2 regions of the Bradyrhizobium sp. CIAT3101 genome follow, and region 2 is predicted to be linked to the other one. Evidence: predicted binding sites of a transcription regulator. Region 2 holds the regulator's gene; the other holds the start of a gene.
What was found. Region 2 encodes HrcA, which represses chaperone genes, less so after heat shock. Its sites were predicted from a motif close to GTTAGCACTCNCNNNNNGNGAGTGCTAAC; they were not measured.
Positions count from the first base shown of each region.

Region 1: the regulator HrcA is predicted to act here: its motif matches at 3,758-3,786, upstream of QA645_RS07335 (co-chaperone GroES).

Region 1 is NZ_CP121634.1:1,590,919-1,596,759, reverse strand. It holds gene QA645_RS07355 (PRC-barrel domain-containing protein) at 112-441, shown strand; gene QA645_RS07345 (DUF1236 domain-containing protein) at 1,638-2,699, shown strand; gene QA645_RS07340 (type 1 glutamine amidotransferase domain-containing protein) at 2,906-3,631, shown strand; gene QA645_RS07335 (co-chaperone GroES) at 3,815-4,132, shown strand; gene QA645_RS07330 (HAD family hydrolase) at 4,361-5,050, opposite strand; gene QA645_RS07325 (AI-2E family transporter) at 5,052-5,841, opposite strand, start outside.
Region 2 is NZ_CP121634.1:278,031-283,871, forward strand. It holds gene QA645_RS01145 (hypothetical protein) at 94-1,032, shown strand; gene pncA (bifunctional nicotinamidase/pyrazinamidase) at 1,193-1,915, shown strand; gene grpE (nucleotide exchange factor GrpE) at 2,061-2,666, opposite strand; gene hrcA (heat-inducible transcriptional repressor HrcA) at 2,765-3,853, opposite strand; gene rph (ribonuclease PH) at 4,035-4,748, shown strand; gene rdgB (RdgB/HAM1 family non-canonical purine NTP pyrophosphatase) at 4,760-5,395, shown strand; gene hemW (radical SAM family heme chaperone HemW) at 5,412-5,841, shown strand, end outside.

The sequences.
Region 1 (5,841 bases), 1.3 Mb from region 2:
GAAAGCTGGGAGCAAGCGAACCGCGGCCGCGACGAAGAGGTCTATGGCTATTGGGAGCAACCCACACCAGACCAGACTTCGTCTCTCATATCTAGCGACAGCGTCGAAGGAATGCCTGTCTTTGACCTACGCGGCAAGCGCATCGGTAAAGTCGAGCGCCTCATGATCGACAAGCTCACCGGCCAGATCGCCTATGCGATCCTGAGTTTCGGCGGCTTCCTCGGCATCGGCGAGGATCAGTATCCGATACCCTGGTCGATGCTGACCTACAACGAAAAGCCCGATGGCTTCCAAGTCGACATCACCGAAGAGGAGCTCAAGAACGCCCCGAAAATCGTACCAGGCGAAAACTGGGAGCAAACAACTCGGACCCGCAATCAGGACGTCTACGACTATTGGGAAGTCAGGTACTATTGGATTGTCGGTTCCGATATTCCGTGAGCCCTATCGTTGGCCTCGTCAATGCAGGCGTCCGGGCCTAATGCCATGTGGCGGCCAAGCCTCCAGCTGCCAGAACCCAAGATCGCGTGATCTAAGCACGGGCGTTATCGACAATCAGCGTCCGCGATCGCGGCCTCCGGCCAAAGTTCAGCGGTAGAAGGCCCAGGATTAACCTATGGATGGGAAGCGAGCGAAAGCCAAAAAAAGACGGCAGCGCTTCAAACAGGAAGCGCCGCTAAGCGATCGGTTGCTGAAGTTGGCAGCGAACGCTCGGCACGAGGCGGCTCGGCTTCCTTTCGGAAGCCAACGTGATCATCTGCTAAGGAAAGCCAAACAAGCCGAGATTGTCGCATCCCTTGATCAGTGGCTATCATTGCCCCGCAAGCAAGCGCCTCAAGCCAACAGTGAAGCACGCGCGTCCACCACCGCCGCTGGATCCTTCCACAATCGCGCGGCTGCTTCCGAAAGCCCACCGCGGTCAGATCTTCCGTCAGCCTCGGCCGTCACGCCTCAACAATTCGAACGCGCCAAAACGGCCCCTGCTGCCCGCGGAATAGAGTTTCAGTCCTCTGCTGCCACACTTCTCCAGGCTTCAAGGAAAGGCTGAATCGCTCGCCAACCGGCTTCCACGCCATCGGCGCGCTGAAAACAGAGTGTCGTCGCCGATAATGCATCGCCGTCGGGATCGGGCGCGGGTCGCACAGACCTTCGCGACAAGCTCACCCTTTGCAAATCAGTCAGGGCTCTGCCGGAAAGTCTTTAGCGGAGGGCAGCGGAAGACAGAACACCGCGACTTCAGCTTGCTCGAGGTTTTGTTTCTTCAGGCGCGTTCCGACCGCCACTTATTGAGCTCTATGCGGGCGGCTTTTGCGCCGCTGGACTCAAGCGAGTGTGAGGCGCTGATCCCACTTTTGAGCAGGCTGCGGTAGATCGCCTCGCCCCGGTTGACCGTCGTCATGGTGGAACCAAACGCAGCAACCTAGATTACCCAATCCCGACGGGTGGGGGGACCAACAGGAGAGTCTCCCATGAGGATAAATTGGCTTTACACGACGGCGACGGCATTGGTGATTTGCGCCGGTCCCGCCATTGCGCAATCGCCGGAAGGTTCGCAGAAGCGCGAGGAGAGTCCGCGCGCCCAGTCACCGGCATCTCAGTCTAGGGAAATGGACCGTCCAGCCGCCCAGTCGAAGGAGATGGATCGCGGCGGCGCGGCGGATCGCATCAAGGAACGCGCGCAGTCCGAGCCGATGGGCGGCGCCCAGGACATGCAGCGCGGTGAGGCACCGTCGCCGGCCGAGCGCAGCAAGGAGGCGCAGAAGCCGCAGGGCCGCGAGTCCAATGAGCCGACACGGCAGAGCCAGGATCAGCCCAGCCGTGGCGAGCGCGCGCCCTCGAGCACGGCGCAGCAGAAGGACCTGCAGCAGGGCCGCGATGCCAAGCCGGCTGCCGACCAGAGGCAACAGGCTGAGGAAAAGCTGCGGGCCCGCGAGGGTCAGCCCAAGCAGGACCGCGCGCAGGACGCCACCAGGTCGGCCGATACGAAGCAGCAGCAGACCCAGCAGCAGATCGATCGAGATCGCAAAGAGCAACTCGATCACGCCGCCCAGCCCTCCAAATCCTCGCCGCAGCAGAGCGCGCGGCCGGCCGACAACACACAGACCCAGAAGACCGGAGGGGCGCCGGATCAATCGAACCGCCAGACTTCCTCGGGTGCGGTCAACGACGATCAGCGCAGGCAAGTCGTCGATCAGCTGCGGCACGACAGGACTGCCACCAGCCAGAACCTCAATGTCCAGCTCAATGTAGGCACACGGTTGCCGCGGGGCGTGCAGGCGCGCCGGTTGCCGCCCGATATCGTGCGGATCATGCCGCAATACCGGGACTACGAGTACACGGTGATCGACAATCGCGTTGCCATTATCGATCCGCGGCGACGCGAGGTCGTCGATATTCTCGACGACGGACCGGGTTACAGCAGGGCGGCCGCTTACAGCGGCGACCGGGTTGTCATCGGCGATGACACGCGTAGGCGGTTCAGGGAATTGGTGCGCAGCTCTTCGACGACGGTCGGCTCGACCTCGCCTTCAGCCGGCGGAGGCGGAACCTCCGCGTCGAACTGTCTGTCGCTACAGCCGGTGCCGGAAGAACTGGCGCGCAACCATCCAGAGCTCGCCAACTACCGCTATCTCGCTATCGGCGACGAAGTGGTGCTGGTTGACCCGCAGCAGCAGAAGATCGTCCAGGTGATCGACTAAGACCGGATGTTCTCCCTCTCTCCGTTCTTCACGGGGAGAGGTTGAGGTGAGAGGCTGCACGTTTCCGCGCTATCGCGGCCCAGCTCGGTGCGTCGATAAGCGTTGGTGTGAACTTTGACGGCAAAACTGATGGCCATCAATGAACGTCAAGCAATGATGCCTGATGCTCCACTGCCACGGAGGCGCTGAAGAGGAGCAACCCTGAGGTGAAGATGTTGATCGTACTAACCTCGCACGACCGACTTGGAGACACTGGCAAGAAGACCGGCTTCTGGTTCGATGAGTTCGCTACGCCCTACTACATCTTTAGGGATGCCGGCATGGCTCTTACACTTGCGTCTCCCGAGGGGGGCCTGCCGCCGGTCGATCCAAGAAGCGAGCGGCCCGAGGCGGAGACCGAAGCGACTATTCGCTTTCGGCGCGACGGTTACGCGCAAGCTGAGTTGGCGAACGCCCGGATGCTGTCTAGCATTTCGGCCCGCGACCATGATGCCGCCTTCTATCCAGGAGGCCACGGCCCCTTGTGGGATCTCGCCAATGACCCCCACTCAATCGCGTTGATCGAAACCATGTTCCGCACGGGTCGTCCTCTAGCGCTCGTCTGCCATGGCCTCGGCGCCTTGCGTTACACCATGGCTTCAAATGGCCGTCCACTTGTCGCCGGCAAATCGGTCACCGGGTTTTCCAACCTCGAGGAGGTTGCAATTGAACTGACGGACGCCGTACCGTTCTTGGTCGAAGATATGTTGAGGAACAATGGCGGCAGTTATTCCCGGAAAGACAAGTGGCAGCCCTATGCCGTTTCCGATGGCGATCTGATCACGGGACAGAATCCGGCATCCTCGGAAGCCGTTGCGAATGCTCTACTTGATCGATTACGGATCAGGGGTCAGGCCACAAAAGGTGGCAACGCCTGGACCCGGAACGCCTGAGTAGTACGAGAGATGCGGCGCCGGCCGATCGGACAAATCGAATGGGAGCTCATCACCGTGGAAACCAAATCTTTCTTGCACGCCGAAGACATTCTACTTTAGTGCCACAACCTTAGGTGACGGGCCGCTCGCACCCGCGCATTCCGAATGCCAGAAATAATCACCACAGCTAAGGAGAACTGCATGAAATTCCGTCCGCTCCATGACCGCGTCGTGGTCAAGCGCATCGAAGCCGAAGAGAAGACCAAGGGCGGCATCATCATTCCCGACACTGCCAAGGAAAAGCCCTCCGAGGGCGAGATCACCGCCGTAGGCCCGGGCGGCCGCGACGAAGCCGGCAAGCTAATCCCGGTCGATCTCAAGGTGGGCGACCGCGTGCTGTTCGGCAAGTGGTCTGGCAATGAGGTCGTGCTCGACGGCCAGGATCTGCTGATCATGAAGGAGAGCGACATCATGGGCGTCCTCACCGACGCTCCCGCCGCCAAGAAGAGCGCCGCTTAGGCGCTTAGCCCGCTCCCTCATCCTGAGCGGTCATGCTGCAAGCTCAAATCTCATCCTTCGAGAACCCGACGAGCCGCTTGTCCTTTAGCAAGGGCCTGAGCCGTACGCGAGCAGGTGATGGGAACTGTGCGGGCAAATTTCCAGCCGGAATTTCCTCAACCGCGTCGACGGGATCTCCTGTTGCGAGATACAGCTCGGTCGCCTTGAGAAGCTGCTGGAAGCCCGTCTTTAGCGTCGACCCGCAACCTCGTCGATGCGACTCAGGAGATCTGCTGGGTCTTCATAGACGCGGAACGCTCCGGATTGTCGCAACTCGTCAGGCCCATAGCCGCCGCTTAAAAGACCTATACCCAACGCGCGACATCGGATCGCCGCCAACATGTCCCAGACACTATCGCCAACAACGACTGCGGTTTCGATGGGAACGCTCAGCCGTTCGGCAGCCGTCAAAAACAAATCCGGATCGGGCTTGGCATGTTTGACTTGATCACGCGTAACGACTGGAACCGCATCCCGATCGACCCCAAGCGAAGTCAGATTGACGGCTGCGGTTTCCAGGCGGCCGCTGGTCGCAATCGCCCATGGAATGCCGGCCTGCGACAACCACTTCAACAATTCGCGAACTCCAGGCAATGGCCGAACCCGATTTGACTGCTGTCGGTAGGCGGCAGCATGGGCGCGGCGAAGCCGCTCAACGCGTTCAGTGCCAATTTCGATGCCGGTTTCGCGAAGAAGCTGATTGATGAATAAGCCTCCGCTCATTCCTATCTTGCGATGGATGCGCCAAACCGAGAGTTCGATGCCCTCTGCATCGAGCGCCTCCTTCCATGCAAGAACATGCTGATAGACGCTATCAACCAGCGTGCCATCGAGATCAAACAGGAAGGCGGGTTCGATATTTGATGAGTGTTTCGACATTCTATTCGTCAAGCCTCGACGCAATCCATTCACGCCACACGGTGAGCAGAGCCGCCATAATCACCGGGCCGAGAAAGAGACCTATCAATCCAAACGAATCCACTCCGCCGAGGATTCCGATCAGTACCAGCAGGAATGGTAGCTGCGCAGTGCCTCCAATAAGGGCCGGGTGAATGAGATTGTCGCCGATCAGCAAGATTGCTGCGCCAAAAACGATTAGGCTTACGGGCGCCAGCAACGTACTGCTGTGAGAGGCCAATATCAGTGCAGCCGTCGTGAGCGCGATCCAGGCGCCAAGGGGCACCATCGCCAACGCCGTCGTCACAGCAGCGAACAGCAGCGGATGCGGCACTCCCGTCGCGACATACGCGATACCGATGGCGGCGCCTTTCAGGATCGCAGCTGCGATCGTCCCGTTCACGGTGGCGCGGATTGCATCGGCGATCCTGCTTATCAAGCGCGCGCCGGGATCTCCGATCAGATCGCCGGCGGTGGTCATGGCACGATCCGCCAGCCAGACGCCATCACGGAGCGCTACAAATAGTGCGATCAGCGTAATTGCAAAGAGAAATAGACGATGCAACAGCGCGCCCCCGAGGGCACCGGTCCACGACGTGAGATTTTCGATATTCACACCGCGAAGCCATTCCCTCAGAATGTCGGGATTGCTGAGGTTGGTGCGCCACCAGAGCTCGAGTTGCTGGCCGGCGATCGGCAGCTGCGCAAGCCAGACCGGGACTGCAATTCCACTCTCACGCAAGCGGTCGAGCGCACTTAGAAAAGCGCCGCTT
Region 2 (5,841 bases):
GCCGGACAGCCTCGCCATGGGGCCGCCTCGCGCGACAAAGCGGCCCAATCGCCGACCATTGAACGGCCTCAATGTGAACCAATCAGAGTGCCCATGAAGCTGACCCGCCCCCTCGCCGCGCTCGCCCTCCTCGTTGCCACGGCACTTCCGGCGCTTGCCGCCGATGCCGTCTACCCGCCCGGCTTGCGCCTCGGCATGGTGCCGCTGGTCGGGTTGAACACGGCCAAAACCTTTCCGGGCTTCGAGAACGAGGATGGCAGCGTCAAGGTGCTGGTCACCGAACTGCCGCCGGCGGCTTACGGCGAGGTCGTGAGCGCCTTCACCGCCAATCCGGCCGGCAACAATGGCGTCAAGCCGGACAAGATCGAGACGCCGGCGGGCCTTGCCTATTTCACCACCGAGAGCGGCAAGGCCGGCACGACGCCGGTGAAGCGCTATTCGATGATCGTGCCGGGCACCGGCTTCTCCGGCTATGTCGCGGTGCAGGTCCCCGAAAACGCGTCGAAGATCTACACCGATGACGCGGTCCGCCAGATGTTTGCGACCGCCACCACCCGCAAGGAAGTGTCGGCTGACGAGCAGATCGGGCTGATGCCGTTCAAGATCACCGATCTCGCCGGCTTCAAGGACGTCCGCACGCTGGTGCCGGGCTCGAGCCTGATCCTGGCCGACGGCAACGAGAGCTCGGGCTATGAATCGAAGCCCTTCATCATCCTCGGCCTGATCGGCGCCACTCCGCAGCAGGCTGACGACCGCGCCCGCTTCGCCCAGGAAGCCGCGCTCCAGATTCCCGGCGTACGCGAGTCCCGCGTCACCATGTCCGAGCCGATCCGCATCAACGGCCAGCCGGGCTTTGAGACCCGGATCGACGGCGTCAGCGGCAAGGACAAGACCCCGGTGACGGTGGTGCAGTGGATCCGCTTCGGCGGCGGCACCTCGCTGCGCATCATCGCCAGTGCGCCGCGCGACCAATGGTCGGACGCCTTCACCCGCTTCCGCGCCGTGCGCGACGGCATCCAGCCGAAGGGCTAGCACGGTTCGTCCAGCACCCTCGGTGTCGTCCCGGCGAAGGCGATGTTGGGGCTGGCAGCTCAACCGCTAGCCAAAGCCGGCTGCATTTTCGGGCTTTTGTTCGTACACGAACGGAATTAGGCTTCCCTCCATTGGATCAACCTTTGAGGGGAGGTGGACGATGCTGGACCGACGACAAATCCTGGCGGCGCTGGGGACCACGGCGCTCGCGAGTCTCGCACCAAGCGCACTTTTCGCGGCAGCCTCGATCAAGCCGGATGACACCTCCGCGCTGCTCGTGATCGACGTGCAGAACTGCTTCCTGCCCGGCGGCAGCCTCGCGGTGAAGGAAGGCGAGCAGGTCGTGCCCGTCATCAACAAGATGGCGAAAGCGTTTTCGAACGTGGTGATGACGCAGGACTGGCACACGCCCGGCCACGTCTCGTTCGCATCGGTGCATTCCGGCAAGAAGCCGTTCGAGACCATCGACCTGCCCTACGGCAAGCAGGTGCTGTGGCCCGACCATTGCGTGCAGGGCACCGACGGCGCGGCGCTGTCGAAGGACCTTTCGATCCCGCAGGCCGAACTCATCATCCGCAAGGGTTTCCACAAGGACGTCGACAGCTATTCGGCGTTCCTCGAAGCCGACGGCAAGACAACGACGGGCCTTGCGGCCTATCTGAAGTCGCGCAAGATCAAGCGCGTCTTCGTTGCGGGTCTCGCGACGGATTTCTGCGTCGCCTGGACCGCGCTCGATGCACGCAAGGCAGGCTTCGAGGTCTATGTCGTGGAAGACGCCTGCCGCGGCATCGATACGCAGGGCTCGCTCGCGAAGGCCTGGGCCGACATGGCCAAGGCCGGCGTGAAGCGGATTCAGTCTGCGGACATCGCAGTGAGCGCGTAAGGCGCGGCAACTCTCAAACCCTCATCCTGAGGAGCGCGCCGCTTGGCGCGCGTCTCGAAGGATGAAGGCCGAGGCGTGAGAGCTGGGCCTGCATGGTTCGAGACGGCGCTGACGCGCCTCCTCACCATGAGGGATCAGAGCGCGCTCAGTTCGCTTCGTTGCTGTTCGCGGCCGGCGCAGGCTTGGCGCCACCCTTGGCGACGCCGACCAGCGCCGGGCGCAGCACGCGCTCGCCGATGGTGTAGCCGGCCTGCATGACCTGCACGACGGTGCCGGCGGGCACCGACGCATCCGGCACCTCGTACATCGCCTGCTGGAAGTTCGGATCGAACTTCTGGCCCTGCGGATCGAACTTCTTCACGCCATGCTTTTCCAGCGCGTTGAGCAGCGAACGCTCGGTGAGCTCGACGCCCTCGATCAGCGCGGTCAGGCCGGGATCGGCCGCGGCACGCGCTTCGGCCGGAACGGCATCGAGCGCGCGCTGAAGGTTGTCGGCGATGTCGAGCACGTCGCGGGCAAAGCCGGTGACGCCATAGAGCTTGGAGTCAGCGACCTCCTTGGCGGTGCGCTTGCGCAGATTTTCCATCTCGGCCAGCGTCCGCAGCATGCGGTCGCGCGCCTCGGCGGCTTCCTTCTGCAGCAATTCCACCGAACCCGGCTCGGGGTCGTCGGGCATGATGTAGGGTTTCGACACCACGGGCTCGCCGGTCGCGGCAGTCGTGTCTTCGGGTTGCCGGTCTCGATCGGTCATCGGCTCTCTTTTCGAACTGGTCTTACGGGATTTTGCTGGCCCGGATATCGTGCTTCGGGCGCTGAAAATCAAGCGCCCGTGATCGTCTCAAATGCCGGTCAGCCCCCCAGCAGGCGGCTGACGATGCGGGCGGCGTAGTCCACGGTCGGGATCACACGGGCATAATTCAGCCGCGTCGGCCCGATCACGCCCAAAACGCCGACGATGCGGCCGGCGGCATCCCGATAGGGCGAGATGATGGTGGAGGACCCCGACAGCGAAAACAGCTTGTTTTCGCTGCCGATGAAGATCCGGACGCCCTCGGCGGTTTCGGCACGCCCCAGCAGGTCGATGACGCCGCGCTTGGTCTCGAGATCGTCGAACAGCAGGCGAACGCGCTCGAGATCCTCCAGCGCGTGCAGGTCCTCCAGCAGATTGGCGTGGCCGCGGACGATGAGCTGGCGGTCCTCATTCTCGCCGCCAGACCAGCTCGCGATCCCGGCCGAGATCACCTTTTGCGTCAATTGATCGAGCTCGGCGCGAGCCTCGCCTAGCGCGGTTTCCAGCTCGAGCCGCGCCTCGGCGAGCGTCCGGCCGCGAATCCGCGCATTGAGGAAATTGCCGGCTTCGATGATGGCGGAGGAGGGAACTCCCGGCGGCAGCGCCAGCACGCGGTTTTCAACCTGGCCATCCTCGCCGACCAGGATCACCAGTGCCTTTTCGGGTTCCAGCCGGACGAACTCGATGTGCTTCAGCCTTGTATTTGATTTCGGCGTCAAAACGACGGCCGCGGTGCGGGTGAGACCCGACAGCCGCGTCAGCGCCTGATCGAGCGCCGCCTCGACTGATTGGGCCTGACCGACGGAGGTCAGCTGGCTCTGGATCGACTGCCGCTCCGCCTCGTTGAGATCGCCGACCTGCATCAAGGCGTCGACGAAGAAGCGCAGGCCGAGTTCCGTCGGTAGCCGGCCGGCAGACGTGTGCGGGGCGTAGATGAGGCCGAGATGTTCCAGATCGGCCATGACGTTGCGGACCGAGGCCGGCGACAGCGGCATCGCGATCAGCCGCGAGATGTTGCGCGAGCCCACCGGCTCGCCGGTCGCGAGGTAGCTTTCGACAATTTGACGAAAGATGTCGCGTGAACGCTCGTTGAGCTGGGCGAGGCCTGCGCGCGGCGCGATCAGATGGATCGGATCGTGATGGGCCACAGACGGTAACTCCTCTCAGATGCTCATAATTTGTCCATCCCCGAGGGTTCTGACAAGCGTGGCGTTTGCGGGGTGGAAAACCCGGGGTGAAAAAGCCTTGTCCTTTCCCCTTGCCGCCCACCCTCACCCCACCTACAAGCACCGCGAATAGCCCTTTTCCGAGAGTTTTGGAGGATTCCCCATGCGGCCAAGCCGCCGTGCGCCCGACGAATTGCGCCCCGTGACGCTTGAGCGTGGCGTGGTCAAATACGCGGAAGGCTCCTGCCTCGTGAAATTCGGCGACACCCATGTGCTGGTCACCGCCACCCTGGAAGACCGCCTGCCGCCCTGGCTGAAGGGCCAGGGCCGCGGCTGGGTCACCGCCGAATACGGCATGCTGCCGCGCGCGACCTCCGAACGCACCCGCCGCGAAGCGGCCGCCGGCAAGCAGAGCGGCCGCACCGTCGAGATCCAGCGCCTGATCGGGCGTTCGTTGCGCACCATCGTCGATCTCGAAGCGCTCGGTGAGCGCCAGATCACGGTCGATTGCGACGTGCTCCAGGCCGATGGCGGCACCCGCACCGCCTCGATCACCGGTGCCTGGGTCGCGCTCGCCGACTGCATCAACTGGATGAAGACGCGCAACATGATCAAGGCCAACGTGATGCGCGACAACGTCGCCGCGATCTCGTGCGGCATCTATCAGGGCAAGCCGGTGCTGGATCTCGACTATGCCGAGGATTCCGAAGCCGAAACCGACGCCAATTTCGTCATGACCGGCGACGGCCGCATCATCGAGGTGCAGGGCACCGCGGAACGCGAGCCGTTCACGCAGGACGAGTTCCTCGCGCTGATCGCCCTGGCGCAAAAGGGCATCGCGCGTCTGGTGGACTTGCAGAAACTGGCTGTCGCGTAGTCAATAGGCCCATGCACCGCCGAATCACCGGAAAGCTCGTCATCGCGACCCACAATCCCGGCAAGCTCGCCGAGATGAAGGAGCTGCTCGCGCCTCACGGCATCGAGGTGGTGTCGGCCGGCGAGCTCGGCCTGCCCGAGCCCGACGAGACCGGCAACGACTTCCGCAGCAATGCCGCGATCAAGGCGATCGCGGCGGCGCAGGCGACCGGATTTCCATCCTTCGCCGATGATTCCGGCATCGTGGTCGATGCGCTCGACGGCGCGCCCGGCATCTACAGCGCGCGCTGGGCCGGACCGTCCAAGGATTTCGCCGCGGCCATGGCGCAGATCGAGCGCCTGTTGCAGGAGCGCGGCGCCACGACGCCCGACAAACGTAAATCGCATTTCGTCTCGGCGCTCTGCGTCGCCTGGCCCGACGGTCATCTCGAAGAGGTCGAGGCGCGCGTCGACGGCACAATGGTCTGGCCGCCGCGCGGTACCGCCGGCTTCGGTTACGATCCGATGTTCTTGCCCGACGGTCACACGCGCACCTTCGGCGAGATGGAAAGCATCGAGAAGCACGGCCTGCCGCCACTCGGCCTCGGCCTGTCGCACCGCGCCCGCGCCTTCGTGAAACTGGCGGAGATCTGCCTTGAGCCGCGCTAAAGCGTTTTCAAGCGAAGTGGACACCGGTTCGCGCCGGGAAAACGCGTCAAAACAAGAATCTGAAGCTTTTGGCGTCTACGTGCACTGGCCGTTCTGCCTGTCGAAGTGTCCCTATTGCGACTTCAACAGCCATGTCCGCCACGCCGCGATCGACGAGGCGCGTTTTGCCTCCGCGTTCGCCCGCGAGATCGAAACCACCGCACAGCGCGCGCCCGGCCGTGAGGTCTCCTCGATCTTTCTCGGCGGCGGCACGCCGTCGCTGATGCAGCCTTCGACCGTCGGCGCCGTGCTCGACGCGATCGGCCAGCATTGGAACGTTGCCAATGACGTCGAAGTGACGCTCGAGGCAAACCCGACCAGTGTCGAAGCCACGCGCTTTGCCGGCTATCGCGCAGCCGGCGTCAATCGCGTTTCACTGGGCGTGCAGGCGCTGGATGACGCCTCGC